2 regions of the Pseudomonas corni genome follow, and region 2 is predicted to be linked to the other one. Evidence: predicted binding sites of a transcription regulator. Region 2 holds the regulator's gene; the other holds the start of a gene.
What was found. Region 2 encodes sigma-54, which starts transcription at its own class of promoters, with help from an activator protein. Its sites were predicted from a motif close to ANTGGCATNNANNTTGCTNT; they were not measured.

Region 1: glnA (glutamate--ammonia ligase) is a predicted target of sigma-54. The motif match lies at 5,570-5,589, and genes of this name have one in related genera.

The regions. Positions count from the first base shown of each region.
Region 1 is NZ_JBSKHW010000010.1:134,882-150,047, reverse strand. It holds gene ntrC (nitrogen regulation protein NR(I)) at 1-580, opposite strand, end outside; gene glnL (nitrogen regulation protein NR(II)) at 577-1,662, opposite strand; gene ACWKV9_RS16785 (DUF4124 domain-containing protein) at 1,971-2,627, opposite strand; gene ACWKV9_RS16780 (DUF4124 domain-containing protein) at 2,611-3,135, opposite strand; gene ACWKV9_RS16775 (chorismate mutase) at 3,280-3,837, opposite strand; gene glnA (glutamate--ammonia ligase) at 4,066-5,472, opposite strand; gene thiI (tRNA uracil 4-sulfurtransferase ThiI) at 5,804-7,258, shown strand; gene typA (translational GTPase TypA) at 7,400-9,220, shown strand; gene ACWKV9_RS16755 (YkgJ family cysteine cluster protein) at 9,421-9,876, opposite strand; gene ACWKV9_RS16750 (GTPase/DUF3482 domain-containing protein) at 10,114-11,511, opposite strand; gene ACWKV9_RS16745 (DUF2868 domain-containing protein) at 11,504-12,883, opposite strand; gene ACWKV9_RS16740 (dihydrofolate reductase) at 13,011-13,523, shown strand; gene ACWKV9_RS16735 (HAD family hydrolase) at 13,825-14,880, shown strand; gene ACWKV9_RS16730 (DASH family cryptochrome) at 14,925-15,166, opposite strand, start outside.
Region 2 is NZ_JBSKHW010000001.1:109,380-124,545, reverse strand. It holds gene ACWKV9_RS00490 (KpsF/GutQ family sugar-phosphate isomerase) at 43-1,017, shown strand; gene ACWKV9_RS00485 (KdsC family phosphatase) at 1,017-1,550, shown strand; gene lptC (LPS export ABC transporter periplasmic protein LptC) at 1,560-2,132, shown strand; gene lptA (lipopolysaccharide transport periplasmic protein LptA) at 2,119-2,661, shown strand; gene lptB (LPS export ABC transporter ATP-binding protein) at 2,662-3,387, shown strand; gene ACWKV9_RS00465 (RNA polymerase factor sigma-54) at 3,581-5,074, shown strand; gene hpf (ribosome hibernation-promoting factor, HPF/YfiA family) at 5,153-5,461, shown strand; gene ptsN (PTS IIA-like nitrogen regulatory protein PtsN) at 5,474-5,938, shown strand; gene rapZ (RNase adapter RapZ) at 5,940-6,797, shown strand; gene ACWKV9_RS00445 (HPr family phosphocarrier protein) at 6,814-7,086, shown strand; gene ACWKV9_RS00440 (zinc ribbon domain-containing protein YjdM) at 7,184-7,561, opposite strand; gene ACWKV9_RS00435 (ZIP family metal transporter) at 7,741-8,628, opposite strand; gene ACWKV9_RS00430 (superoxide dismutase) at 8,675-9,286, opposite strand; gene ACWKV9_RS00425 (DUF2753 family protein) at 9,288-9,749, opposite strand; gene pmbA (metalloprotease PmbA) at 10,034-11,380, opposite strand; gene yjgA (ribosome biogenesis factor YjgA) at 11,488-12,009, shown strand; gene tldD (metalloprotease TldD) at 12,067-13,506, opposite strand; gene ACWKV9_RS00405 (carbon-nitrogen hydrolase family protein) at 13,509-14,360, opposite strand; gene ACWKV9_RS00400 (YhdP family protein) at 14,567-15,166, opposite strand, start outside.

The DNA of each region.
Region 1 (15,166 bases), on a different contig from region 2:
TGAACGGCGAAGCGGAGCGGGGGCTGTGGCGATGCAAGGCGTGGGCGACCAGCTCTTTACCGGTGCCCGATTCGCCGTTGATCAGCACGGTGATGTTGGAGTGGCTCAAGCGCCCGATGGCGCGAAACACTTCCTGCATCGCTGGCGCTTCACCGATGATTTCCGGGGTGCGGGTCAGCGTGGGTGCGACTTCCAGGCCTTGTTGCTCTTGAGCGTGCTGATTGGCGCGCTTGACCAGCGAGACTGCCTCATCGACGTCAAAAGGCTTGGGCAGGTATTCGAACGCGCCACCTTGATAAGAGGCCACGGCACTGTCGAGGTCTGAGTGAGCGGTCATGATGATGACCGGCAAACGCGGGTGTTGCTCGCGAATTCGTGCCAACAGGTCCAGGCCACTCGCGCCCGGCATACGGATGTCGGAAATGATGACGTCCGGCTGCTGACGGGCGAGACGACTCATCACACCATCGGCGCTATCGAAGCTCTGCGTGGTCATGCCCTCTTGTTGCAAGGCTTTTTCCAGTACCCAGCGGATGGAACGGTCGTCGTCGACGATCCAGACAGTTTCACTACGGCTCATGTCGAAGCTGCTCCTTGTTCCAGCGGCAAGAAGATCGAGAACGTGGTATGGCCAGGATGGCTCTCACACTCGATCAGCCCCTGGTGCTGACTGATAATGTTCTGGGTGATGGCAAGACCTAGCCCCGTACCATCCGGGCGGCCGCTGACCATCGGGTAAAAAATGGTTTCTTGCAGCTCGGCAGGAATGCCGGGCCCGTTGTCGATGATTTCGATCTTGCTCACCAGGCGATGGCGAACGTGGCCGATCGTGAATTGACGCATCGCGCGCGTTCGCAGGCTGATGCGGCCCAGTCGAAGCTCATTCTGGCTGCTGATGGCCTGCATCGCATTGCGCACGATATTGAGCACGGCCTGAATCATCTGCTCGCGGTCAATCAACACGTCGGGAATGCTTGGGTCGTAATCGCGCACCAGTGTGATGCAACCTTGGCTTTCGGCCTCAACCAGGCTGCACACTCGCTCAAGCACTTCATGCACGTTGGTCATCGCAAGCGACGGCAGCTTGTTGGAACCCAGCATGCGGTCTACCAGGTTCCGCAACCGGTCGGCTTCCTCGATGATGACGTTGGTGTAGTCCTTGAGGCTTTCTTCGGGCAGCTCGCGTGCCAGCAGTTGCGCAGCGCCACGAATGCCACCCAGCGGGTTTTTAATTTCATGGGCCAGACCGCGCACCAGCATTTTGGTGGTTTCCTGCTTTGACAGCTGGGCTTCTTCCTTGGTGATCCTGAGCAAGCGATCACGGGGGTGGACTTCCAGCAGGAGCATTGTCTCGCCCTGCGACAGAATCGGCGTCACGGCGTAGTCGACAGTCAATGTCTGACCGGTCAAGGCCGTGAGCATGGCTTCACGCTTGGTGAAGGGGTGGGCTTGCTCGACGGCCTGACGCAGGGAGCTCAGCGCCTCGGCGGATTCGGTAAACAGCTCGCTGATGAACTGTCCGTGGCTGCGCTGACCACTGATCGCCAGCAGCATTTCAGCCGCCGGGTTCATGTACTCAAGGCGCAGATCCGAGTTGAGCAGAATGGTGGCAGTGGTCAAGTTGTCGAGTAACAATCGGTGCAGCGTGTCGCTGATAGTCATGAACGTCGTTGACCTCTTTTGGCACATTGCACATCGGGCGGGCCCGAAATCGCAGGCACTGGTTGGTCTTCGTCAGCGGGATTAAGCCGCTGATGGGCGCTGATTTATCGCTTATCTGTAAGAAAATGCAAAAACCAAACCAAAGCTCCGAAAAGAAGCGTTATTTCAGTTGATGCGGACTTTATTTGGACAGAGTGCGCCACCAGACAGCAAAAGCACACGGTTGGCGAACCAAAATGGGCTGTTATCCCATGGATTCCCGAAGTCCGCGCACCACAATGAAGCGATGACTCTTGCGTATCAAGAGCTTAGAAAAACGGAAGGATGCTGCTTTCTTCTTCGGGTTTGTCTTTGAGCGGGCATTCGGGACGGACCCCGTAATCTTCTTTCGCGCACGGCTGTGTCATACGCTTTTGCGCCAGCGAGGTTCGCAGCATATGGAACGGCTGGTTGGGTGTGCGCTCTGCCACGCGACCGTACTGATCCACGATTTCAATCGAAAGCTGATGGGTGCCTCGATCTACATTGTTCAGTGAAAACACCGGGCTTCGTCCTGCTGCGCCGTATGGGGCGCCGTCGAGTAGCAAGCGATAGCTATGGCCCGGTTGCAGGGCTGGATCGTTGGTGACGGTCACGATCAAATTGCCCTGCATATCCCGTATCGTCGCATCAGGCTCCGGCGCAAGAATGCGTAGTAGCTGATAGACAAACAGTGGAGGTGGGTTCCGACTGGCGGATTTGGGTGCTGACTTTTTAGGCGGCACGGCCATGTTGTTGCTAGGGGCGATGTCGACTTTTTTGGCGTTGCGGTGCGGCTGGTCGGTGTACACCCGATTACCTTCCGCGTCGATGTAGGTATAAACGTCGGCCACTGCCAATTGCCCCGCAAGCATCAGAAGGCAGATCAGTACACAGCGCACATGCCAGCGGCTGCCGGGGAACCAGCGATCAGGGCCTGCCGACATGGACTCGTTGCACTGTGAGCGTCACTGTTTGACTGGTCTGGATAGGCTGCTCACTCTGCAGGACTTGAACCGCGAGGCTGTGTTCGCCTCTGTCCAGTTCCGTGAGTTGCAGGCGTGGGACGTTTGTGGGTTGGCCGTACGGCGCGCCATCGAGCAGCATCTGCAGGCGATGTCCCGACTGCAGGCGTGGCTCAATCTTTACCCCAACGGTGAAGGTGCCATTGTTGGCGCGTAACGCCTCATCGTCGGGCAGGTCGGTCAGTTGCAGGGTCTGGTAAGCCGCGCTGCCTTGTGCTGCCCGTACCTCATTTGGCTGAGGAGGCGGTGGCATCGTCGGCGCGCCCGTACTGACGCTGTTCAAGGGCGGCAAATCGACAGTTTCAGCCTTGGTCCCATTTGGAGGCTGATTGCTGTACGCCGTATTGCCATTGGCATCGGTGTATTTGTAGATCTGCGCGACTGCAGGCAACGCAAACAACAGCAGCAGAAGGGTGAGGCTTTGACGCATGAACGCTCCCATGACTACAACCAAGCCAACGACAGGTGGTCAGGCGCCTACTGTGACAGTGGCGGCTCCAAGGTGCCAGCTTAGTCACAAGCCTTTTAGCGGGTCTAGCTGCAACGCAAGCATGACGTAAGGTTGAGCACGCTTTCATCCCGTAATACACAACTCTCCGACTGCCCGGGTCAAAGCCGTTTTCATGATGGGGTCAGTGGTTGTTCGCTCGCTAACTGTCATGACCCATGTGGGGCAAGCGACGTCTTTTCGATAGCGGAAAAACGCTGCATATGACTTTAGAAGCTCTGGTTGCGACGCATCCAGTTGGCCGCGGAGATTTTTTGCGAGGCCCTGTGCCGGTTCGGCGGGCGCAGTGCCGGTTGCGTGCCACTGTGCCAGTCGGGCGTATTGCACCATCTTGCCGGCTTCGATCTGCGCCGCGAAAAAGTGTCGGATGTCCTCTCGGGAAAGCCTGTGCTCCCCGGCCTGCAGCGCGGCATTGGCAATTACCTGTCGCTCTCGGTCACTGTCCTGAACCGGTTTGCCGCTGTGCCACTTGCTCAACGCTACCTCGTTGGCGATTTCGAGGCGCTGATTGATCGCATCCATTAATACTGTCAGGGATTCAGGTGGTTGATTCGATGTGGCGGCCATCAGATTCACAGGAAGGATGATAAGGGCCACTAACGCGCCGGCCGTTTGCTTGTTCATGAGGTAGCACTCGTGATGATGTGTTGGGCGACCTGCTTGCAAGCGTGATCGGGCCTCAATTATCTCAGCCCCGTTTGATCAAAATGCGGTAGTTAACTACCACCCTCGTATGTGACGAATGGACTATCCAGACAGGGCAACCGCTCCATTACCCTATTTTTTCGAGGCACAAAAAAGGCCTCCCGAAGGAGGCCTCTTTGTTACGTCGTTACAGCCGACGTGACTGGATTAGCAGCTGTAGTACAGCTCGTATTCCAGTGGGTGTACGAAGGTGCGTACTTTGATTTCTTCTTCGCTTTTCAGGGCGATGTAAGCGTCGATGAAGTCGTCGCTGAAAACGCCGCCTTTGGTCAGGAACGCACGACCTTTGTCCAGCTCTTCCAGGGCTTCTTTCAGGCTGCCGCAAACCTGTGGGATCTCTGCAGCCTCTTCAGGTGGCAGGTCATACAGGTTTTTGTCAGCTGCGTCGCCAGGGTGGATCTTGTTCTGGATGCCGTCCAGGCCAGCCATCAGCAGCGCAGCGAACGCCAGGTACGGGTTGGCTGCTGGATCCGGGAAGCGTGCTTCGATACGACGGCCTTTAGGGCTGTTGACGTAAGGAATACGGATCGAAGCGGAACGGTTACGCGCCGAGTAGGCCAGCATTACCGGAGCTTCGAAGCCTGGGACCAGACGCTTGTAGGAGTTGGTCGCCGGGTTGGTGAAGCCGTTCAGAGCCTTACCGTGCTTGATGATGCCGCCGATGAAGTACAGAGCGGTGTCGGACAGGCCGGCATAGCCTTCGCCAGCGAAGGTGTTCTTGCCATCTTTGGAGATGGACATGTGAACGTGCATACCCGAACCGTTATCGCCGTACAGAGGCTTAGGCATGAAGGTAGCGGTGCGGCCGTAAGCGTCGGCAACGTTGTGGACGACATACTTGAGGGTCTGAACTTCGTCAGCCTTCTTGACCAGCGTGTTGAATTTCACGCCGATTTCGTTCTGGCCAGCAGTTGCCACTTCGTGGTGGTGAACTTCGACGACCTGGCCCATTTCTTCCAGGGCGTTGCACATTGCGGTGCGGATTTCGTGGTCATGGTCGAACGGTGGAACCGGGAAGTAGCCGCCTTTGATACCTGGACGGTGGCCCTTGTTACCGCCTTCGATGTCAGCGTCGGACATCCACGAACCTTGTTCGGAGTAGATCTTGAACATGGAGCCAGAAATGTCGGACTTGAATTTCACTTCGTCGAAGATGAAGAATTCTGGCTCCGGGCCTGCGAATACAGTGTCACCGATACCGGTGGACTTCAGGTATTCCTCGGCGCGGTGAGCGATGGCGCGTGGGTCGCGATCGTAACCTTGCATGGTCGAAGGTTCGATGATGTCGCAAACCAGGATCAGGGTTGGCTCTTCGGTGAACGGGTCCAGAACGGCGGTTTCGTCGTCCGGCAGCAGGATCATGTCGGAGGCTTCGATGCCTTTCCAGCCGGAGATGGAGGAGCCGTCGAACATTTTGCCGACTTCAAAGAAGTCGTCTTCCAGCGCATCGCGAGCAGGCATGGTCACGTGGTGCTGAGTGCCTTTGGTGTCCGTGAAGCGCAGATCAATCCACTTAACGTCATGATCTTTGATGAGTTGAACCGACTTCGACATGTTGTCCTCCGGGGTGGATTAGGGCTGGGTAGTTGTACGCCCTTTAATTTGGGTGATGCCGGGCGCGATAGTCGGCCAAGGCAACCTGCCTCACAAGGGAGCAATTTGCATGCCAGTGCCCCGAGTTGGGTTTTCCGCCGGTATCGAGGATTCTCAGCTCACTAAACGACGCAATTATGAAATATCAAGCACCATTATGGTGCTTGCAAATCGGACGTCGTGTCGTTTTGGTGCGCCGATGATTGACTGCACGATAACTGGTTAAACCTTGAACAATTTCCGCTATAATCCCGCCCCCTCTTTTTCGACCGGCACCCAGCGCGCTGTTTTCATGAAACTAATCGTTAAAGTTTTCCCAGAGATCACTATCAAAAGCCGGCCGGTGCGAAAGCGCTTCATCAAGCAGCTGGCCAAAAACATCCGCACCGTGCTCCGTGATCTGGACCCGGCGCTGGTGGTCGATGGTGTGTGGGACAACCTGGATGTCGAAACGAAGGTCACTGATCCCAAAGCCCTGCACGATATGACCGAGCGCCTGAGCTGCATGCCGGGCATCACTTATTTCCTGCAGGTCGATCAGTATCCGCTGGGCGACATGGATGACATCTATGAGAAGTGCAAGCTGCACTTCGGTGATGTCCTCGCCGGCAAGATTTTTTCAGTGCGTTGCAAGCGTGCCGGGCATCACGATTTCAGCTCCATGGACGTCGAGAAATACGTCGGCAGTCGGCTGCGCCAGGAGTGCGGGGCTGCCGGTATTTCCCTGAAAGCGCCAGAAATTGAAGTGCGAATGGAAATTCGCGACCAACGGTTATTTGTGATCCACAGCCAGCACGAAGGCTTGGGCGGCTACCCGCTGGGATCGCTGGAGCAGACACTGGTATTGATGTCCGGCGGGTTCGATTCGACCGTTGCGGCCTACCAGATCATGCGTCGCGGTATGATGAGCCACTTCTGCTTCTTCAATCTGGGCGGCAGGGCCCATGAACTGGGCGTTATGGAAGTCGCACATTTCATCTGGAAGAAGTACGGCAGCTCCCAGCGCGTACTGTTTGTCAGCGTTCCCTTCGAGGAAGTTCTGGGAGAAATTCTCGGAAAAGTCGATAACAGTCATATGGGCGTAGTATTGAAGCGTATGATGTTGCGCGCTGCGACGGCTATCGCTGATCGTCTGGAAATCGATGCGCTGGTTACCGGCGAAGCGATTTCCCAGGTGTCGAGCCAGACCCTGCCGAATTTGTCGGTGATCGACCAGGTGACAGAGAAGCTGGTATTGCGCCCGCTCATCGCCAGCCACAAGCAAGACATCATCGATCTGGCAGATCAGATCGGTACTGGCAACTTTGCGCGCCACATGCCCGAGTACTGCGGGGTGATTTCCGTCAACCCAAAGACCGCCGCAAAGCGCAACCGCGTCGAGTACGAAGAACAGCAATTCGACATGGCGATTCTCGAGCGTGCGCTTGAGAACGCCAAGATGGTTCCGGTTGATCGGGTGATCGATGAATTGGGCCAGGGCGTCGAAATCGAAGAAGTCAGTCAGGCGCTGGCAGGCCAGGTCGTTATCGACATCCGTCATCCGGATGAACAGGACGATCGCCCGCTGGAGTTGCCTGGCATTGAAGTACAAGCGCTGCCGTTCTATGCACTGAACAGCCGTTTCAAGGAACTGGATTACACGCGCCAGTACCTGCTTTATTGCGACAAAGGCGTCATGAGTCGCCTGCATGCCCACCATTTGCTCAGTGAGGGGCATGCCAATGTGCGCGTTTATCGACCGAGCTAAGTGCCCGGGGCTGTTTGCCTGTGGCTTGCGTCACCGGCCCCCCGACACCAGTCGTCAAGCCGTAACGGCTTTTGCCGACTCTACTGTTCATAGCTGACCTAAACTGGCCAGCTGACCGAATCCTCTGATCGAGATACACAAGTGATCGAAAATCTACGCAACATCGCCATCATTGCCCACGTTGACCACGGTAAAACTACCCTCGTTGACAAGCTCTTGCGTCAATCCGGCACCCTGGAACGCGGCGAGCTCAACGATGAGCGTGTGATGGACTCCAACGACCAGGAAAAAGAGCGTGGTATCACCATTCTCGCGAAGAACACCGCGATCAACTGGAATGGCTACCACATCAACATCGTGGATACCCCAGGCCACGCCGACTTCGGCGGTGAAGTAGAGCGTGTGATGTCGATGGTCGACTCCGTTCTGCTGCTGGTCGACGCTCAAGACGGCCCTATGCCGCAAACCCGTTTCGTGACCAAGAAGGCTTTCGAAGCCGGCCTGCGTCCAATCGTGGTGATCAACAAGGTTGACCGTCCAGGCGCGCGTCCGGACTGGGTTCTGGACCAGATCTTCGACCTGTTCGACAACCTCGGTGCCACCGAAGAACAGCTGGACTTCAAAGTCGTTTACGCCTCTGCGCTGAACGGTATTGCCGGTCTGGAACACACCGCCATGGCGGAAGACATGACCCCGCTGTACCAGTCGATCGTCGACAACGTACCTGCGCCGAAAGTCGACCGTGAAGGTCCGTTCCAGATGCAAATCTCGGCACTGGACTACAACAGCTTCCTGGGCATCATCGGCGTTGGTCGTATTGCCCGTGGCAAGGTCAAGCCAAACACTCAGGTTGTTGCGATCGACGCTGACGGCAAGCGCCGCAACGGCCGTATCCTGAAGCTGATGGGTCACCACGGCCTGCACCGTGTAGACGTTGAAGAAGCAGCTGCCGGCGACATCGTCTGCATCAGCGGCTTCGATGAGCTGTTCATCTCCGACACCCTGTGCGACCCACAGAACGTTGAAGCGATGAAGCCGCTGACCGTTGACGAACCTACCGTTTCGATGACCTTCCAGGTTAACGATTCGCCATTCTGCGGTCGTGAAGGCAAGTTCGTCACTAGCCGTAACATCAAAGAGCGTCTGGACAAAGAGCTGCTGTACAACGTTGCTCTGCGCGTTGAAGAAGGCGACACCGCCGACAAGTTCAAGGTCTCTGGCCGTGGTGAGCTGCACCTCTCGGTACTGATCGAAACCATGCGTCGCGAAGGCTTCGAAATGGGTGTTGGTCGTCCTGAAGTGATCATCCGCATGGTTGACGGCGTTAAGCACGAACCGTACGAAAACGTCACCATCGACCTGCCGGAAGAATCCCAAGGCTCGATCATGGAACAGATCGGTATCCGTAAGGGCGATCTGACCAACATGGTTCCGGATGGCAAGGGCCGTGTTCGCCTTGAGTACAACATCCCGGCACGTGGCCTGATCGGCTTCCGTAACGAGTTCCTGACCCTGACCTCCGGTGCAGGCATCCTGACCTCGATCTTCGACCGTTACGACGTGATGAAGTCCGGCGACATGTCCGGCCGTCAGAACGGCGTGCTGGTTTCGGTTGCCACCGGTAAGGCTCTGACTTACTCGCTGGAAACCCTGCAAGCTCGCGGCAAACTGTTCCTGGGTCACGGCGAAGACGTGTACGAAGGTCAAATCGTCGGCATCAACAGCCGCGACAACGATCTGGGCGTCAACCCAACCAAGGGCAAGAAGCTCGACAACATGCGTGCTTCCGGTAAAGACGAAACCATCGCTCTGGTTCCGCCTATCCGCTTCACGCTGGAACAAGCACTCGAGTTCGTTCAAGAAGACGAACTGTGCGAAGTGACGCCGAAGTCGATCCGCCTGCGTAAGAAGATTCTTGGCGAAAGCGAGCGTACCCGCGCTGCCAAGAAAAGCGGCAACTGATTAGTTTTTAGTCAGTCGTAAAAAAACGCCCCCGACCGCAAGGTCGGGGGCGTTTTTGTTTGTTCTGTGTGGCTTGATGCTCGGTGATGTGGTGTAGGAGCGCGCTTGCCCGCGATAATGTTATCCGCCGCACCTTCAACATCGCCTGGCACTACGCGGTCGCGGGCAAGCGCGCTCCTACAGCCGGCGTTGCGGCCCTATCAAAACTTCAGCGGCGCACGCCCTGTATTCGAGCCCAACGTCCCGCGATCCTCACGGACAACAGCCTTGGGTACGTAGGCGCAGTAGCCTGGACGCGGCCCGATCTTCGGGTGGTTGCGGCAGGTGTCCGGACGTTTCTCGTAGATCGTGCACAGCCGGCTTTTGCGATCCAGATACAGGCAATCGTTGTTGCTCATGCGCTGCAAGGTAAAAATCCCGGTCTTCTGATTGAAGCGCTCGACGATCCCCTCCTTCTGCAACCGCTTGGCGATGTTCTTCGGATTTTCGCCGATTTCGAACTCGTCAACGATCCCGATCCGGATCAGGTCCTTGATCTTGGTTTCCACAGGCAATGTGCAGCAGCTGGAAATACAGCCTCCGCACATGTGGCTGGAATATTTCGCCCAGGTATCGAGGCGGTCGATTTCTGCGGCGGCGATCAAGGTGGGTTTCATGTGCTTCAGGTTCCGGGTGTATCGGGCGCGCGATGATACCGGGGCCGGGGCGCTAACAGTATCCCCAAATCATCAAAGCGACTGTCGGCAAACCCATAGCGGTATTTTGAAAGATAGGGCGATGACCGTGCTGCGAGGATGAACGCGATTCTGTAGGAGCGAATTTATTCGCGAGAGGCGACACAATCGACACATCTTTATCGCGCCGGAACGGGTGCCTCGCGAATAAATTCGCTCCTACAGAGACGCAGGCATACCCAAGCTGCTCGCCAAACCCTCGATCGCTTCCTGCCGCTCGGCCTGATTGAGTCTGGGATGCGGATTGAGCGACGACCACTGAGGATGCGCACGAGCCTTGCGCAGGTCTTCAGGCAGCTTGCCCTCACGCCAGGCTTTGTCCTGTGGCGCAGTGAGTTTGATGCTGTCCATCGCCGCATGACCACGGACTTCCAGTGCTTGCAGCAACTGCCGCTGACGCAAGGCCAGCAGACGCAACACAGCATCGTCCACCGTCAGCTCGCGCTGGCCCTTGATCTTGCCCAGCAGGCGCCCGCCGTAACTGCGCGCTGTTTGCAAAGCGCCCCCGGCGATAGCACCCACCAGCGCCGCCGCGCCCAAAGTGATCCCGCCAACGAGCAGGTCGACGCCAGCACCAGCGGCAGCCCCTGCGGCAATCCCGCCGCCCACCCGAACACCTAATAATTTCAGGGTTTCTGGATTGAACAAGTCATCGCCCCATCGTCCGTCCAGCAGCGGAAGATCGCTGGCGGCAGCATCCTGAGCGCGGAAGGCGTAGAGATTGAGCAGCGATTCGACGCAGCGTTGCTCGCGCTGTCGGACGGCTTTGCGCAAATCCGTGATGGCCGCTTGTACCTGATCGGAAGTGGTCGCAACGCTGCGACGGCAGGCCGCGCAATCGAGCAATAACTCAGCGATCAACCGCGCAGCGCTATGGCGCCGTGCCTGGCGCTGGGCCTCTTGATCCACAATCAGCCGCTCAAGCTGAGGGCGCGAATTCTCCAGCAACAAGGCCAGGCTTTCATACAGCCGCCGCTCTCCGTCTTCCGGCGGCGCAACGCTGTCGAAACGCACCAGCGCATGCAGCCCCAATCGTGCCAACGCTTCGCGCCAGTCGGGCTCGCGGTGCTGAGCGCTGCTGACGAAATTCAGCACCGGAAGCAGCGGCTTTCCACAGCTTGCCAACACTGCCAGCTCGTCACGGTATTTCGCCAAAACGGGCTCGCGGGCGTCGATTACGTAGAGCCCGGCGTCGGATGCCAGCAGTTGGCGCAGCACCTTGGCCTCTTGCTCAAAACGTTGCCGCGCCTCGCTGCCTTCAAGGAACCGCGTCAGGCGGGCGGGCCCGTCGAGTCTTTCGCCCGGGCGGTCAAGTCGTTCCAGGTAGTCGAGCAGCGCGATGGCGTCTTCCAGACCTGGCGTGTCGTACAGTTCCAGCAGTGCTTCGCCGTCCACCGAAAGCCTTGCACCTTCGACGTGCCGGGTGGTGCTGGGTCGATGAGACACCTCTCCGAATCCAACATCCCGGGTCAGCGTGCGCAGAAGTGAGGTCTTGCCGACGTTGGTATGACCGACGACGGCAAGACGCAGCGCGCGAGGAGGTTTTTTTTCAGTCATGGCCCGTCTCCAGCCAGGTGAACGGCGCGCTGTCGGCCCACTTCACATCCATTTGTTGCAGCGCGGTGTGCCAGTCGCCCAGTCTGTTGGCGTCCAGCGCCTGACCGGTCGGGGCGGGCAACAGCCAGATCCGTGTCGAGCCTGCACAGCGCGCCAACTCGCCGATCAGCGCCAAAGCGCCGCGATCGGGTGAGCGTCTAGGGTCACAAGCGATAGCTAAGCGTGCAGGTGGGAAGCGGGTAAGTTGATCGAGTAATTTTTTGCGCGATTCACGGCTGTCAAGAATGCCTGCATCCGCGACGCTTTTTGGCAGTTTGGGCGGCCACGGTCGCTGGTCGTCCAGTTCTATGGCGACCAGCACGGCGCCTTCACTCTCAAGTGATCCGGTGGCGTGCTCAAACTCATGAAGCTTATCCGGTGCCGCATCGTTGACGCCAAGCCGCTCGCTGCTCGGCATCAGGCGTTCGCGTAACTGGGCGTAGCCCGGCAGGTTCAGGTCTAGCGTCAAGTCGGCCCGGCCTCGTCGCCAGCGCCAGAAGCACAGCAGGGCCAGTAACGATCTGGGTACGATTCCGAACACTACCAAGACCCCGACCAGCCATGCTGCCCAAGCCTGACGGGCGTTCTCGACGATCGAGACACTATCACCGCTGGCGCGGATCATTGAGTCGGTCGGGACGCTAAATCCCAGCAGTGATGGGATTGCGCCGAGTGCCTGAGTGAGCAAGACGAAGGTGTCGCTACCCAGAATAGTGGTTTCCCAGACGAATCCGTATCGTCGGGTCGCCATTAGCATCAGCAGCATCACCAGGGCACTGACCAGTGCCACCGCCCAGATGCTGTGTACCAGCGTGCCAAGCACCCAGCGATTCAGGCGTTTGCGTTGCAGCAGCAACACCAGCGCCGGGGCCAGTTGAACGGCCTGGGCGTCGCGGGCGAGCTTTTCACTCAGCCACAGCCATAAACGCCCGAGACTGGCGGTGCTTTCTCCGGCAAAGGCCAGGCCCAAGGCCCAACTGATCAATAGAATCAGGTTCAGCCCAAGCAGGCTGCCCAACGCCCAGAACACATTCACCGGCGCTTGCCCATCGCCCAACGCCGCAAAGGCCAGGCCGGCACCGCTGATCACAGCGAAGATGGCAAGCACGATCAGCGACAGCCGTGCGCCTTGCTTCCAGTGGTGCAACGCCGCCTGCATGCCATCGCGTTCGGCCAGCCAGCGGGCGCGGTGCGTAATACGAGTCGCCAGATCGCCACCCTCGGCGCGGGCACGGCGGTTGGCTTCAGTATCTTCAAGCGCGCCTGCCTGTTCTTCGCGCAGTCGCACGGCTTCGGTCAGCCACAGATCATCGATGGGGGTCAGAGCAGTCACACGGCGTCTCGTTGGTGGGGTGGGGTGAGCATAACGGTTGGCGGACGATAATCAAAAAGGCCTCCCCTTATAGGACTTCCCATATTCCGGGTTCAGCAAAACCAGCACCTCTGGTAATCTCGCCGCCATGAAAAAATCCCTTACATTCAGTCTGATTGCCGCCCTGGGTCAAAACCGGGTCATCGGCGTCGACAACTCCATGCCTTGGCATTTGCCAGCGGATTTCAAATATTTCAAGGCAACGACTCTGGGCAAGCCCATCATTATGGGCCGCAAAACCTGGGATTCTTTAGGGCGCCCGTTGCCCGGCCGGTTGAACCTTGTTGTCACCCGACAGAAAGATCTGACGCTTGAAGGCGCCGAAGTGTTCACCTCTTTGGCGGATGCCATTGCCCGCGCCGAAGAATGGGCGCAGGAACAGGGCGTTAATGAAGTGATGCTGATCGGCGGCGCACAGCTTTATGCCCACGGATTGCCAAAGGCGGATCGTCTCTACCTGACCCGCGTCGGCCTGAGTCCCCAAGGCGATGCATGGTTTCCCGAGTTTGATGAAACCGAGTGGAAGCTGGTTTCCAATGAAGAACATCCGGCGCTGGATGACAAACCGGCGTACAGCTTTGAGGTTTGGGAGCGCGGTTAAGATCCTTTTCGCGGGCAAGCGCGCTCCTACAAAAGAGCGCGTTGCGGCATGGAATTACGATCAGCGGACGACGCGTCAGTGGTTATGCGCAGTGGGAACGCGGTCGCCTGTAGGAGCGCGCTTGCCCGCGAAGGCTTCGCTGCGGTCGTTCCTGTGTCACAAAAGTGTCGTTTTCGACCATCCTGTCGCGAATCGTTCTCAGGGTGACGCCATCAGAACACGCGCAGTCGCTGACGCACTGAAACAGTAACGGCTTTTTGCTACGGTCCAATCCTTGATCAAAAAAGGGGAGGACACCGTTATGAAGCTCGCACCCAAACTGTTGGCTGCTGCCTTATGTCTGGGCCTGGCAGGCCAGGCATTCGCTACCGAACTAACCCACTGGCCAGCACCCGCCGCCAAGCAGCTCAACGAAATGATCGCCGCGAACGCCAACAAGGGCAATTTCGCGGTGTTCGACATGGACAACACCAGCTACCGCTACGACCTTGAAGAGTCGCTGCTGCCGTTTATGGAAAACAAAGGGCTGATCACCCGTGAATCGCTGGACCCCTCCCTCAAGCTGATCCCGTTCAAGGATACCGCCAGCCATAAGGAAAGCCTGTTCAGCTATTACTACCGCCTCTGCGAAATCGACGACATGGTCTGCTATCCATGGGTTGCGCAGGTGTTTTCAGGCTTCACCCTCAAGCAGCTCAAAGGCTACGTCGACGAGCTGATGGCGTCCGGCAAGCCGATCTCGAGCACCTATTACGACGGCGACGCGGTGAAGACCATCGAGGTCAACCCGCCGAAAATCTTCACCGGCCAGGCCGAGCTGTACAACAAGTTGATGGAGAACGGCATTGAGGTCTACGTGATGACCGCCGCTTCCGAAGAACTGGTGCGCATGGTCGCCTCAGACCCGAAGTACGGCTACAACGTCAAACCGCAGAACGTCATCGGCGTGACTACGTTGTTGAAGAATCTGCAAACCGGCGAGCTGACCACCTCACGCAAGCAGATCACTGCCGGAAAATATGACGAGAAGGCCAACCTCGGCCTGGAGCTGACGCCTTACCTCTGGACCCCCGCAACCTGGATGGCCGGGAAGCACGCGGCGATCCTGACTTATATCGATGAGTGGAAAAAGCCGGTGTTGGTCGGCGGCGACACCCCAACTAGCGACGGTTACATGCTGTTCCATGATGTCGACGTGGCCAAGGGCGGCGTACATTTGTGGATCAACCGCAAAGACAAGTACATGACCCAGCTCAACGGCATGATGGCCAAACATGCTGCGGCGCAGGCCAAGGAAGGGTTACCGGTGACAGCGGACAAGAACTGGGTAATCGTGAAGCCTGAAGACATTCAATAACCACCTCGCACGGCGGCACGGCGATTAGCCGTGCTGCCGTAGCGTCAGGCCCATAACCGTCGATAGACCCCGTCCGCGTCATGGTCATTGGCCTGTTTGGCCGTGTTGAAACGCCGTCCTCCCCTTGGGTCCGTCCCGAATCCTGCGATATACAGCCAATTGCCCTGATTGCTGTAGACGTCGTAATCCACCAGTTGCGCCTCAAACCAGGCAGCCCCCGCACGCCAATCGCATTTAAGGTCATGGATCAGGTAGCTGGCGACGATCTGGCGCATGCGATTGGATA
Region 2 (15,166 bases):
GCTATAATCGCCGCCTTTTCATCAGGCCTACTTTTTTCCGACATGAGCCAATCCAGCGACCTGATTCAATCGGCACAACGCACCATCCGCCTCGAAATTGAAGCTGTGGAAGGTTTGCTTGCGCACATCAATGCAGATTTTGTGAGCGCCTGCGAGATGATTCTGGCGAGCAAAGGGCGTGTAGTCGTGGTCGGCATGGGGAAGTCTGGTCATATCGCAAGAAAGATTGCCGCCACCCTTGCAAGCACGGGAACGCCCGCTTTTTTCGTCCACCCAGCCGAAGCCAGTCATGGCGACATGGGGATGATCACCTCCGCCGACATCATTCTGGCGCTGTCGAACTCCGGCACTACGGCTGAAATCGTCACGCTGCTGCCGCTGATCAAGCGCCTGGGCATCAAGATGATCAGCCTGACCGGCAATCCCGCTTCGACGCTGTCTAAAGCCGCCGAGGTCAACCTCAACGCTCATGTAGTACATGAGGCCTGCCCTCTGAATCTGGCCCCAACCTCGTCGACCACTGCCGCATTGGCCATGGGCGACGCGCTGGCTATTGCACTGCTTGATGCACGTGGCTTCACGGCCGAAGATTTTGCCTTCTCTCATCCTGGCGGCGCTTTGGGCCGACGTCTGTTGCTCAAGGTCGAGCATGTCATGCACACCGGCGAACAACTGCCGCTCGTCAGTCGTGGAACACCGCTGCGCGATTCGCTCATGGAAATGACGCGAAAAGGCTTGGGCATGACCGCTATCGTAGAGCCCGACGGAAGACTGGCCGGTATCTTCACCGACGGTGATTTGCGACGCACGCTGGACCGCACGATCGATATCCGCCAAGCGAGCATTGATGAAGTGATGACCGTACACGGCAAAACCGTACGCCCTGAAATGCTGGCGGCAGAGGCACTCAAAATCATGGAAGACCACAAGATCGGCGCACTGATCGTGGTCGACGAGAACGACCGCCCGGTGGGCGCGTTCAACCTTCAGGACCTGCTGCGCGCGGGAGTCATGTAATGAGCACTGACATGAACGATCTGATGCAACGCGGCAAGCACATCAAACTGGCGGTCTTTGACGTCGATGGCGTGCTCACTGATGGCCGTCTGTATTTCCTCGAAGACGGCAGCGAATTCAAGACTTTCAACACACTGGACGGCCAAGGCATCAAAATGCTGATTGCGTCTGGCGTCACTACTGCCATTATCAGCGGCCGCAAGACTCCGGTTGTCGAACGACGCGCCAAGAATCTGGGCATTGCTCACCTTTATCAGGGCCGCGAAGACAAGCTTGTGGTGCTTGACGAGCTTTTGGACCAACTGGGCCTAAGCTATGAGCAAGTAGCGTATCTGGGTGATGATCTCCCCGATTTACCTGTGATTCGCCGGGTAGGTTTGGGCATGGCCGTTGCCAGCGCCGCCAGTTTCGTTCGCCAGCATGCCCATGGGATTACCCAGGCCCGCGGCGGCGAAGGTGCAGCCCGTGAATTTTGTGAATTGATCCTGAGCGCGCAGGGCAACCTTGAAGCGGCTCATGCCGCCTACTTATAGAAGCTCACTATGTTCAGTAAAAAAATTCGTACCTTCCTGCTGTTCGGCGTACTCGCCGTGCTGCTGGCGGCTGCCGGCTACTGGAATATCAGCCCGGAAAGCTTCATGGACCAGCCCAAAAGTGCGGTCGATGAAAGCGCCATCGACTTCTACGCCATCAACGCCCACAGCGTTCAGTTCCTGCCGGACGGCGGTCTTCAGTACGAGATGACCGCAGACAAGGTTGAGCACGTGAAGGCAACCGACGTCACTTTGTTGACCACGCCGAACCTGGAGCTGTATCGAGGCTCCACCTTCCCGTGGCACGTCGAGAGCAAGACAGCCGAGGTGTCTCCCGGCGGCGATCATGTAGAACTGATCGATTCCGTGCGCATCAACCGAACAGACGAAAAAAGCCGTACGACCATCATTACCAGCAGCCGCATGACGGTATTCCCTCAGAAGCAATATGCGGAAACCAAGCAAGCCGTTAGAATCGACGGCTTGGGCGGTGTAACGACGGCCATCGGCATGAAAGCGTATTTGAAAGACAGCAGGATGGACCTGCTCTCCAACGTAAGAGGACAGTATGACGCTCGTTAAAACCCTTCCTTTATTGCTCGGCCTGGGCGCAGCACTGGGAAGCGCGAGCGCCTGGTCTTTGCCGACAGACCGCGATCAGCCCATCCACATTCAGTCCGATGATGCGCAGCTCGATGACAAACAAGGCGTCGCCACTTACAAGGGCAACGTGATCATCACTCAGGGCAGCATGAAGATCACGGGTAACACCGTGACCATCACTCGTAACGCACAGGGCGAAGTCGACGTGTTCACCTCCGTCGGCAATCTTGCGTATTACGAGCAAAAACCCTCGGTCGACAAGCCGATCGTGCAGGCCTACGGCGTGACCATTCAGTACTTCGCGGCTCAGGATCGTATTGTCCTGATCGACAAGGCGAAGGTTATCAACGACGGCAACACGTCCGAAGGCGAGAAAATCGTCTACGACACCGTGAAGCAGGTCGTGAACGCCGGTCGTGCTAATGGCACCAAGATCACTACGCCGCGCCCAAGAATCGACATGGTTATCCAGCCGAAAAAGAAATCCGACCAGCAGAAGGCCCAGTAAATGGCAACGCTGAAAGCTCAGCACCTGGCGAAAAGCTACAAAGGTCGCCAGGTCGTCCGTGACGTGAGCCTGTCCATCGAAAGCGGTCAGATCGTTGGCTTGCTGGGGCCCAACGGCGCTGGCAAGACCACCTGTTTTTACATGATCGTCGGCCTGGTTCAGGCCGAACAGGGACGCGTCCTGATCGATGATCAAGACGTCAGCCACCAGCCCATGCATGGCCGTGCGCGCGCAGGCATCGGTTATTTGCCTCAGGAAGCCTCGATTTTCCGCAAGCTGTCCGTTGCCGATAACATCATGGCCATCCTGGAGACGCGCAAAGAACTGGATCGTCCTGCTCGTCGCAAAGAACTGGAAAGCCTGTTGCAGGAATTTCACATCACGCACATCCGCGACAACCTCGGGATGAGCCTGTCCGGCGGCGAGCGCCGCCGCGTCGAGATCGCACGCGCCCTGGCGACTTCACCCAAGTTCATCCTGCTCGATGAGCCGTTTGCCGGTGTCGACCCGATCTCGGTTGGCGACATCAAGCAAATCATTTACCACCTCAAGGCCAAAGGTATCGGTGTGCTGATCACCGATCACAACGTCCGCGAAACGCTGGATATCTGCGAAACCGCCTATATCGTCAACGATGGACAGCTGATTGCCGAAGGCGACTCAGACACTATTCTGGCGAACCAGTTGGTGAAAGAGGTATACCTCGGCCACGAGTTCCGCCTGTAATTGCTGCGATGACGCTCGATTGGCAGATGACTGAGCTAGACACCTCAGCCACCGATCGAATTTTAATTGTCATCGCACTCTAGGCAAACACTCTGGTTTCAGGCATATAATTTGCTTAAGTTGGCGCCCTGGCGCCCTGTAGTGGATGGCGCGCATATGCGCCGGCGAACGAATAAGGTGTTTAGCCCCTGCCATGAAACCTTCGCTAGTCTTGAGAATGGGCCAGCAGCTGACGATGACACCGCAGCTGCAGCAGGCCATCCGCTTACTCCAATTGTCGACTCTGGATCTCCAACAGGAAATTCAGGAGGCGCTGGAGTCCAATCCTATGCTCGAACGCCAGGAAGAAGGCGACGACTTCGATAATGCCGACCCCATGGCAGACAGCGTCGAGCAAAAGCCAAATCCTGATGTACAGGAACCGACCTACCAGGAATCCGCCCCCACCGTCGACAACCTCGAAGACGGCGAATGGAGCGAGCGCATTCCTAACGAATTGCCCGTCGATACGGCCTGGGAAGACGTTTACCAGACCAGCGCCAGCAGCCTGCCGAGCAACGACGATGACGAGTGGGATTTCACCACGCGCACATCGGTAGGCGAGAGCCTGCAAAGCCATCTGCTGTGGCAACTCAATCTTGCGCCTATGTCGGACACTGACCGGCTGATCGCCGTGACGTTGATTGACTGCATCAACAACCAGGGTTATCTGGACGAATCGCTCGATGAACTGCTCGACGCTTTCGATCCGGAACTGGACATCGAGCTGGATGAAATCGAAGCCGTTCTGCACCGTATCCAGCAGTTCGAGCCCGCCGGCATCGGCGCCCGCAACCTCAGCGAATGTCTGTTGCTGCAACTACGCCAGCTGCCTGCCAAGACCAAGTGGTTGGCTGAAGCCCAGCGCCTGGTCAGCGATTACATCGATCTGTTGGGTAGTCGCGACTATGCCCAGCTGATGCGCCGAATGAAGATCAAGGAAGACGATCTTCGTCAGGTCATCGAGCTGGTGCAGAGCCTGAACCCGCGTCCTGGTTCACAGATTGAGTCCACGGAAGCCGAATACGTTGTGCCTGACGTGATCGTGCGCAAACACAACGAACGCTGGCTGGTTGAACTCAATCAGGAATCAGTGCCGCGACTGCGTGTTAATCCGCAGTACGCAGGGTTCGTGCGCCGGGCTGACACCAGCGCCGACAACACCTTCATGCGCAACCAGTTGCAAGAGGCCCGTTGGTTCATCAAGAGTCTGCAGAGCCGAAACGAGACGCTGATGAAGGTTGCCACGCAGATCGTGGAGCATCAGCGCGGCTTCCTCGAATACGGTGATGAAGCGATGAAGCCGTTGGTGCTGCACGACATCGCTGAAGCGGTCGGCATGCACGAATCGACGATTTCCCGGGTTACCACGCAAAAGTTCATGCACACGCCGCGCGGTATTTACGAGCTGAAATACTTCTTTTCCAGCCACGTCAGTACTTCTGAAGGCGGCGAATGTTCGTCCACGGCCATTCGCGCAATCATCAAAAAACTGGTTGCGGCCGAAAATCAGAAAAAGCCATTGAGTGACAGTAAGATCGCTGGTTTACTGGAGGCACAAGGCATTCAAGTGGCACGTCGCACAGTCGCCAAGTACCGCGAGTCTCTAGGGATAGCGCCTTCCAGCGAGCGCAAGCGACTGATGTAGAGGTCACATGCCACAGCGTTCCAGTGGCAGGCAACCAAGCCTGCCTCTTTTATGCACTGGCAACGAAGGAGAAGCTGTATGCAAGTCAACATCAGTGGACACCAACTGGAAGTGACCAAGCCCCTGCGTGAATACATCGAGCTCAAACTCAAGAAGCTCGAAGGGCACTTTGACAAGATTACCAATGTGCAGGTGACGATGGCCGTCGAGAAGCTTAAACAGAAGATCGAGGCCACCCTGCATATCCCTGGTGGAGAGGTGGTTGCCAATGCGGAGCATGACGATATGTACGCTGCAATCGACCTACTCACTGACAAGCTCGACAGACAATTGCTCAAGCATAAGGAAAAGCAGCAAAGCATCCTCAAAGGTGCGGCCGCTCGCTGACACTCCCTACCCATGATCCGACTTGAAAATATCCTGACCCCTGGCCGTTCCCTCGTGAACGTGCCAGGCGGCAGTAAAAAAGCTGTACTCGAAGCGATTGCCAAAGTTATTGGGCAGCAGGTGCCCGACCTTGACCAGCAAACCGTCTACGAGAGTCTGATAGCCCGCGAAAAACTGGGCTCCACCGGTTTCGGCAATGGCATCGCCATTCCGCATTGCCGGCTCAAGGGCTGCATCAGCCCGATCAGCGCCCTGCTCCACCTCAGCCATCCCGTAGATTTCGACGCCATTGACGGCGCGCCGGTAGACTTGCTGTTCGTTCTGCTGGTCCCGGAAGCGGCTACCGATGCGCACCTCGAACTGCTGCGCCAGATTGCCAGTATGCTCGACCGCAAAGAAGTGCGAGAACGGCTTCGTGCAGCCCCAAGCGGCGAAGCGCTCTATCAAGTGGTACTCGACGAGCAAACCGGGCACTAACATGCGCATGATCATCGTCAGCGGCCGCTCCGGCTCAGGCAAGAGTACGGCCCTCGATGTGCTGGAAGATAGCGGCTTTTACTGCGTTGACAACCTGCCCGCAGGCCTGCTGCCTGAACTGGCAGAACGTGCGTTGATCAACAGCGAACTGGCCGAACCACTGCTTGCAGTGTCCATCGATGCCCGTAACCTGCCCAGCCACCTCACGCGCTTTCCAAGGATGCTCGAAGAGGTACGCTCGCGACACATCCAGTGCGATGTGCTGTTTCTCGATGCCGACGAGCCGACCTTGCTCAAGCGCTTTTCTGAAACCCGTCGTCGTCACCCGCTCAGCAACGCCACGCGCTCATTGGCCGAAGCCATACGCGACGAGAAAACCCTGCTCGGGCCGATCATCGACCTGGCCGACCTGACCATCGACACCACTAACCTGAATCTGTACCAACTGCGCGACGCTCTTAAATTGCGGTTGCTGAACAAACCTGAGCCGGGTACGGCGTTTCTGGTTGAGTCGTTCGGTTTCAAGCGTGGTATGCCGGTGGACGCAGATTTGGTGTTCGACGTGCGTTGCCTGCCCAATCCCTACTGGAAACCCGAGCTACGGGAACAGTCCGGGCTCGATCAACCGGTAGCCGATTACCTCGCCGCTCAGCCGGACGTCGAAGAAATGTTTCAGGACATCTTCACCTATCTCAACAAGTGGCTGCCGCGATTCGCGGCCAGCAACCGCGCTTACGTCACTATTGCCATTGGCTGCACTGGCGGGCATCACCGTTCTGTCTACCTGACCGAGCGACTGGGCCAGGTCCTGCAGCAATCGCTCAAGAATGTTCAGGTCCGCCACCGCGACCTAAGCTGAAAGGATCCCCTTCGCGATGCCCGCTCTCCAGATCACCATCATCAACAAGTTAGGCTTGCACGCCCGCGCTGCCGCTAAATTCGTCGGCGTAGCGGGTAAGTATTCCTGCCAGATCCGCGTGGGCCGCGCCCCTGACAGCATGATTGACGGCAAAAGCATCATGGCGGTCATGATGCTGGCGGCGGGCAAAGGAACGCAGCTTGAGCTAAGTACCGAGGGTGAAGACGACCAAGCAGCGCTTGATGCGTTGGTCGAGTTGATCAACAACAAGTTCGATGAGGGCGAGTAAGGTCACTTCGGTTTCGCTAGCGTACTGATCGCCCCCAGAAAAAAGCCCCGACTCGCAAGAGCCGGGGCTTTTTCGTACAACGCTTGGGGGCAATCAATCAGCCCTTTTTCACGAATTCCGACTTGAGCTTCATCGCGCCGATGCCGTCAATCTTGCAGTCAATGTCGTGATCGCCATCCACCAGGCGAATGTTCTTCACCTTGGTGCCGACCTTCACAACCAGCGACGAGCCTTTGACTTTAAGGTCTTTGATCACGGTGACGGTGTCGCCATCCTGCAGCGTGTTGCCCACCGAATCCTTGATGACTTTGGCATCGTCCGACGTCTCGGCGGCGCTTTCAGCAGTCCACTCGTGAGCGCATTCCGGGCAGACGAATTGGGTGCCATCTTCGTAGGTGTATTCGGAATTGCATTTGGGGCACGGCGGTAAGCTCACGACGATTCTCGCATCAGCAGATAATAGGCGCAGGATTATAAGGGTTTTTATCGACAAGGGTGGCGCCGATGGTAATTCGTATCTAAATGCCGCATCGGGCATTGACCGAACGCAAATCCTGTAGGAGCGCGCTTGCCCGCGAAAGCATATCTTCATTGCCAACTATGTGTCTGGGACACCGCGATCGCGGGCAAGCGCGCTCCTACAAGACAGGTCAGCTAACCCAACGCCGTATCCATCACCATCATCACGCAAAATCCGGAGACAAGCCCAAGGCTTGCGATTCGATGATGACCATTGCGTCGGGACTCGGGGATGATTTCGTGAGTCACTACGAGCAACATCGCGCCAGCAGCGAGTGCCAGTCCGACGGGAAGCAACAGTTCGGCAATCGCCACCAGCCATGCGCAGAGCACTGCAAATAACGGCTCGACCAAGCCAGATGCAGCACCAATCAAAAACGCCTTGAAGCGCGACATCCCGGCACCCGCCAATACCAGCGCAATCACCAAGCCTTCGGGCACGTCCTGAATGGCGATGCCCATGGCCAGACTGTCGGCGTGCGCCAGACCGCCACCCGCAGACACCCCGACGGCCATGCCCTCGGGGATGTTGTGAGCGATGATCGCGATGACGAACAGCCAGATGTTCGACGGGATTACGGGATGATCAAGCAATGGCGGCAGGCTTGAATCCCGAGACACCAACGTGTCCACAACAAACAGTCCGACCGCGCCTAGCAAAATCCCGAAACTGATCAGTCCGCCCGCCCCCCACGGCGTAAACCCCAGGCCTTCGGCGGCGCTGAGTCCGGGTACGATCAGCGAGAACGCCGTTGCGGCAAGCATGATTCCGGCACCAAAGCCGAGTAACCCGTCCGACACCGCCACCGGCATACCGCGAATCACCAACACAGGCACCGCGCCAAGCGCTGTGCCCAATGCGCAAATCGCACCGCCCTCAAGCGCCCTCAGCATGCGTGGCTCAAGGATCAACCACGACAATCCTTGAGTGATCAGCAACCCCGTGCCGGCCAGTACCAGCAAAGAACCCAAGGCCAGCCGAAGCAACCGCCCACTGCTGATCGTAAGTATTTCCGAACGCATAAACCGCCTTACTGCTTATTGTTTTCGATGGCTTGATGATCGTATGTCACGCAAGGGCCGCCTGGTACCGACGTGCCACTTCGGCCCAATTGACGACGTTGTAGAACGCGCTGATGTATTCCGGGCGACGGTTTTGATAGCGCAAGTAATAAGCATGCTCCCAGACGTCCAGACCCAGGATCGGTGTATTGCCACTCATCAACGGGCTGTCTTGGTTGCCGCTGCTCTCAACGATCAGTTTCTTATCGGGGGTGACGCTCAGCCAGGCCCAGCCGCTGCCGAAACGGGTCAGCGCTGCTTTGGTGAACGCGTCTTTGAACGCATCAAAACCGCCCAATTGATCGTCAATCGCCTTGGCCAAAGCGTCGGTTGGCAGACCACCACCCTGTGGGCTCATCACTTCCCAGAACAGTGAGTGGTTGGCATGGCCGCCACCTTGATTGATCACTGCCGGACGGATCTTTTCTGGAAGTTGCGCGAACCCGGCAACCAGTTTTTCAATGGGCCACTCGGCGTATTCGGTGCCCTCAACGGCGGCGTTGAGGTTATTGATGTACGTCTGGTGGTGCTTGCTGTAGTGGATTTCCATGGTTTGCGCGTCGATGTGCGGTTCCAGGGCGTCGTAGGCATACGGCAAGGCAGGCAAAGTGAAAGGCATATCAATGAACTCCAAAAGAAAGGCTGCCCGCAACGGTGACGTTTTGCGTAAGCGCTGAGCGCGAATGCTCGCCACTGCTGTTGAGCAAACGATGGGTGCGAGGGTATTCGCCGTGTTCGTTGATGAATCCCAACAACTCGGCGTAGGTTTTGTGACTGTGGTTGAACGCGGCGTGACGCAGTGCCGGTTGCAGGTGTGAGTTCTGAATCACATGCAGCAAGCGCTGGTGTGCAGCGCACAGGTACTCGGCGCTCTCTTCCGGCTGCTTGAGCGCCAGATGTAAATCGGCCAGGTTGTGATGGGATATGACAAAGGCGGCGACCGCTTCGTCGGGCACACTCCAGCGCTCCAACAACACTTGAGCCAGTGCCAGAGCCTGCAGATAAAGCTCGCGGGCATCGATCAGGTCACCGGAGTTGAAGCAACTGTTGCCTTTCAGGATAGTGAGTTTCCAATGCTCCATAGCGTACCTCCAGAGGCGATGGCAGTGGCAGTCATCAGCGGACAGCCGTTGGGGATCGCAAATGAATGATATTCATTATTAAATGAGTTTGAGAATCAAAACAACCCCGACACCGAATATGAGATTGCAGGAACGCGCTTGCCCGCGATTGGGGAATGACGATCGTGAATCTCAGATTGGCAAAAACCATCGCGGGTAAGCGCGCTTACAAACCAGACAGGCAAAAAAAAGCCTGCACACCGAATCGGTGGCAGGCTTTGGGGACTACGTTAACGCTTTACAAATCAGCTACCCGCGACAGTCATTTTCTCGATCAGCACTGAGCCCGTGCGGATGTTGCTACGCATTTCCAGATCGTTACCGACGGCGATGATCTGCTTGAACATGTCCTTCATGTTGCCAGCGATGGTCACTTCCTGAACCGCGAATTGAATCTCGCCATTCTCGACCCAGTAGCCCGCTGCCCCGCGCGAATAATCGCCCGTGACCATGTTCAGGCCACTTCCCATCAGCTCGGTCACAAGCAGACCGCGGCCCATGCGACGAATCAACGCTGCTTGATCCTCAGTGCCGTGGGAAACGAACAGGTTGTGTACGCCACCCGCGTTCGCCGTGCTTGGCAGGCTGAGCTTGCGTCCGGAGTAGGTGCTGAGGATGTAGGACACCAGATCACCATTCTCGACGAACGGTTTGGCGTACGTAGCAAGACCGTCGCCGTCGAAGGCCGAGCTGCCCATCGCGCCGACCAGATGCGGCCGTTCATCGATGGTCATCCACTCCGGAAACAAACGTTGGCCCATGGCGCCTTCGAGGAAGGATGATTTGCGATACAGATTGCCGCCGGAAATCGCCCCAAGAAAGCTGCCGAACAGACCGCCCGCCAGCTCCGCCGAGAACAACACCGGCACTTCACAAGTCGGCACCGGGCGCGCACCCAAACGGCTCGCAGCGCGTTGAGCGGCTTTCTGGCCAATGAGCTTGGCGTCCATCAACAGCTCGCCGCGACGGTTGACGTCGTACCAATAATCGCGCTGCATCTGGCCGTCTGCCTCGGCAATCATCACGCAGCTAAGGCTGTGGCGGGTCGACGCGTAACCGCCGATGAAACCGTGGCTGTTGCCATATACGCGGCAGCCTTGATGGACGTTCAGCGTGGTGCCATCAGCATTTTTGATGCGCGGATCAGCGTCAAAAGCAGCGGCCTCGCAGATCAATGCACGCTCAATCGCCTGCTCCGGGGTGATGTCCCACGGGTGGAACAAGTCGAAATCACGCAGATCTTTGGCCATCAACGCGGCATCGGCCAGCCCTGAGGCTTCGTCTTCTGAGGTGTGTTTGGCAATCGCCAGCGCAGCAGCGACTGTTTCGCGAATGGCGTCTGGCCCATTGGCAGAGGTGCTGGCCGAACCTTTGCGATGCCCAACATACAGCGTGATGCCAAAACCCTGATCGCGGTTGAACTCGACGGTCTCCACTTCACGCTGGCGAACCGAGGTCGACAGGCCCTGCTCCAGTGACACGGCCACTTCACAGGCGGTAGCGCCCTGACGCTTGGCCTCGGCGACGATCTGTTCGACCTGCTCCTGCAATGCAGGCAGGGCCTGCGGGCCGACGCTTTCTGATGCACTCATGACTTTCTCCATCAAATTCTGATTGCGGCACTGACCGAATACCGACTGGGCCGGACAATTGGCCCCTGACTGGTTATCATGGCGGCGTTTATTTGCGGACTGCCCCCATGGTTGATTCTTACGACGACTCCTTCGACGGAGAGAAAAGCAAAACCCAGGTCAAGCGAGAGCTACATGCTCTGGTTGAACTCGGCGAACGCTTGACGACTTTCAAGGCCGATGTACTGGCCAAACTGCCTCTGACCGACCCGTTGCGTCGAGCATTGGCCGATGCTCCAAAACACACTGCGAACATCGCGCGCAAACGCCATATTCACTTCATCGGCAAGCTGATGCGCGACCAGAACCTGGAAGAGATTCTGGTGCTGCTCGATCAACTCGACGCTTCCACGCGCCAGTACAACGAGCGCTTTCACAACCTGGAACGCTGGCGTGATCGCTTGGTGACCGGCGCTGATGATGTGCTGGAGCAGTTCGTCAACGAGTACCCGGAGGCCGATCGTCAGCAACTGCGTTCGCTCATCCGTCAGGCTCAACACGAAGCTGCGCAAAACAAGGCGCCGTCTTCGACCCGTAAAATCTTCAAATACATCCGCGAACTGGACGAAGCCAAACGCGGACTGCGCTAGATCCCGACGCGCCGGGTAAGTCACTTACCCGGCGTCGCTCATATCATTGCTTACTCTTCAAGAACCTGTCCCGCCAACCGTGATCGCATCGATCTTCAAGGTCGGCTGACCCACGCCCACCGGCAACGATTGCCCGTCTTTACCGCACGTACCCACGCCGCTGTCTAGCGAGAGATCATTACCCACCATCGACACCCGGCTCATGGCCTCGGGGCCGTTGCCGATCAATGTCGCGCCCTTGACCGGCGTGGTGATCTTGCCGTCTTCAATCAAATACGCTTCGCTGGTGGAAAACACGAACTTGCCGCTGGTGATATCGACTTGCCCGCCGCCCAGGTTCGCGCAATAAATGCCGCGCTTGACCGAGGCGATGATTTCCGCCGGATCGCTCTGGCCGCCCAGCATGTAGGTATTGGTCATGCGCGGCATCGGCAGGTGCGCGTAAGACTCGCGACGACCGTTGCCGGTTCGGGCCACGCCCATCAGGCGCGCGTTCAACTTGTCCTGCATGTAGCCCTTGAGCACGCCGTTTTCGATCAGCGTGGTGCACTCGGTCGGGGTACCCTCGTCATCGACGCTCAGCGACCCGCGACGCCCGGCTAAGGTGCCGTCATCGACGATGGTGCAGAGCTTGGAGGCCACCATCTCGCCCATACGGCCGCTATAGGCCGAGCTGCCCTTGCGATTGAAGTCGCCTTCCAGGCCGTGACCGACTGCTTCGTGCAACAGCACGCCAGACCAGCCAGAACCCAGTACCACCGGCAAGGTGCCAGCCGGTGCAGGAATGGCTTCAAGATTCACCAGCGCCTGACGCAACGCTTCGCGGGCATAACCCATGGCGCGATCTTCGCTGAGGAAATAACGGTAATCAGTACGGCCGCCACCGCCGTGCCCGCCGCGCTCACGACGGCCATTTTGCTCAACGATCACGCTCACGTTGAAACGCACCAGTGGCCGTACATCTGCAGCCAGGCTGCCATCGGTTGAGGCCACGAGGATGCGCTCCCAGACACCGGCCATGCTGACCGTGACTTGCTGGATACGGGTATCCAGAGCGCGGGTGGCGACGTCGATGCGCTTGAGCAGCTCGACCTTTTCGGCGCGGGTCATGACTTCCAGCGGGTTGTCCGGACCGTACAGTTGCGCTACGTCCTGGGTGGTGAACGCCTGCACCCGGCCGTTTTGCCCGGCACGGGAAATCGAGCGGGCAGCGCGGGCCGCCAAGGTCAGGGCTTCAGGGGTGATCGCGTTGCTGTAGGCAAAACCGGTTTTTTCGCCCGATTGAGCACGCACGCCGACGCCTTGATCAAGGTTGAAGCTCCCTTCTTTGACGATGCCGTCTTCCAAAGCCCATGACTCGGAAATCTGCCCTTGGAAATACAGATCAGCGGCGTCGATTCCGGGCCCAGCCAGTTCGCCCAGCACCGATTGCAGGCTGTCGATGCTCAGGCCGCCGGGCGCCAGAAGGTGTTCGCTGACAGAGGACAAGTCGCTCATATTCACTCCGGGGTATTAGCAGGCCGCAAAGCGTCCTGCGAAAAAAATCGCCGGTGATTCGACACCGGCATCCGCGCCCGTATGGACGCTTGTTCTTGACTGTCTCTGTCGGCCAGCAGCACGGCTTCACCCTGTGCCTGCTCGGCCAACACGCGGCCCCATGGATCGATGATCGCCGCGTGCCCAAATGTTTCTCTCGGCCCTGGATGAACCCCACCCTGCGCCGCCGCCAGCACGTAGCACTGGGTTTCGATGGCTCGTGCGCGCAGCAGGATTTCCCAGTGCGCCGCGCCCGTCACCGCCGTAAAGGCTGATGGCGCGGTAATCAATTCAGCACCTGCTTCACGCAGTGCCGTGTAGAGCTCAGGGAAGCGCAGGTCGTAACAGACCGTCAGCCCTAGCTTGCCCACCGGCGTATCGACTACCACCACGTTGTTGCCGTGGGCGTAATCGTCCGATTCGCGATATCGCCCACGCGTGTCAGCCACGTCCACATCGAACAGGTGCAGCTTGTCGTACCGCGCCACCGTCTCGCCGTGCTCGTCCACCAACAGCGAACACGCCGTGACTTTTCCCTCCGGCCGATCATTGGGCGGCAAGGGCAAAGTCCCGGCAACTATCCATAACTTGAGGTCGCGAGCGGCAAGTTTCAACCATGGCAGGATAGGACCTTCACCTTTTGCTTCGGCACGACCGATTTCAGCGACGTCACGACGGCCCATGGCGGCGAAGTTTTCCGGGAGCACTGCAAGCTTTGCTCCGGCCGCTGCGGCCTGTTCCAGCAAGCGACGGGCCTGGGCCAGATTGCCCTGGACGTCGCTCTGGCTCACCATCTGAATAACGGCAAAGGACATAGACGCTCCTTGAAACGGTAGAACTGCACTCTACTCCAAGCTTTGCTGACAGGCTTGGTTGCGGTCAACGCAGAAACCACTGCGCCTGCTCTCTGTAGGAGCGCGCTTGCCCGCGAAAAGTCGGGACATGCGCTATACCTCTGGTGGATGTACCTAAGCCTTCGCGGGCAAGCGCGCTCCTACAGATTCTGTCGACAACTTGATGACTACTGCGGCTTTTCGAACGGCTTATCGAAGGTGATTTTCGGCTCTTTTAAAGAGCCTTCGACCTTGTACTGGACGCTGGCAAAACGCGCTACGCGGTCGCCCAACAGCTTATCGACCAGAAACAGCGCACCACCAATGGCTGGGGCACCGACGAGCAACGCGGCAATCGGTAGATTGTTGGTCACCGGCAGGGTCACCAGCACTTTAGCGTCAACGCGGTCCTTGACCATGTCCAGCGTACCGTTGAGCTCAAGATTGCTCGACGGTCCGGTCAACGTGATCGGATCACGGGTGACGTACACCCCGTCGCTTGCCGCCAATAACCCTTTGACCTTGTCGTAACTCAAGCCCTTGCCCAGCAAATCCGAAAAATCCAGACGCAGACGGCGGCCGATGGAGTTGAAGTTGAGCAGGCCGAAGACCCGCAGCGCTGCGGCACCGCCTTCGACTTCGACAAACTGGCCGCGACGCAATGTGGCATCCAGGCTGCCCGAATAGCGCTTCAGACCTACCCACGCTGGCGAACCCGGCCAGCGACCGTCAGCATTCATTTCGAAATCTTCGCTGGTGACCGTGGGTGCGAACCCCCACGCTTTGAG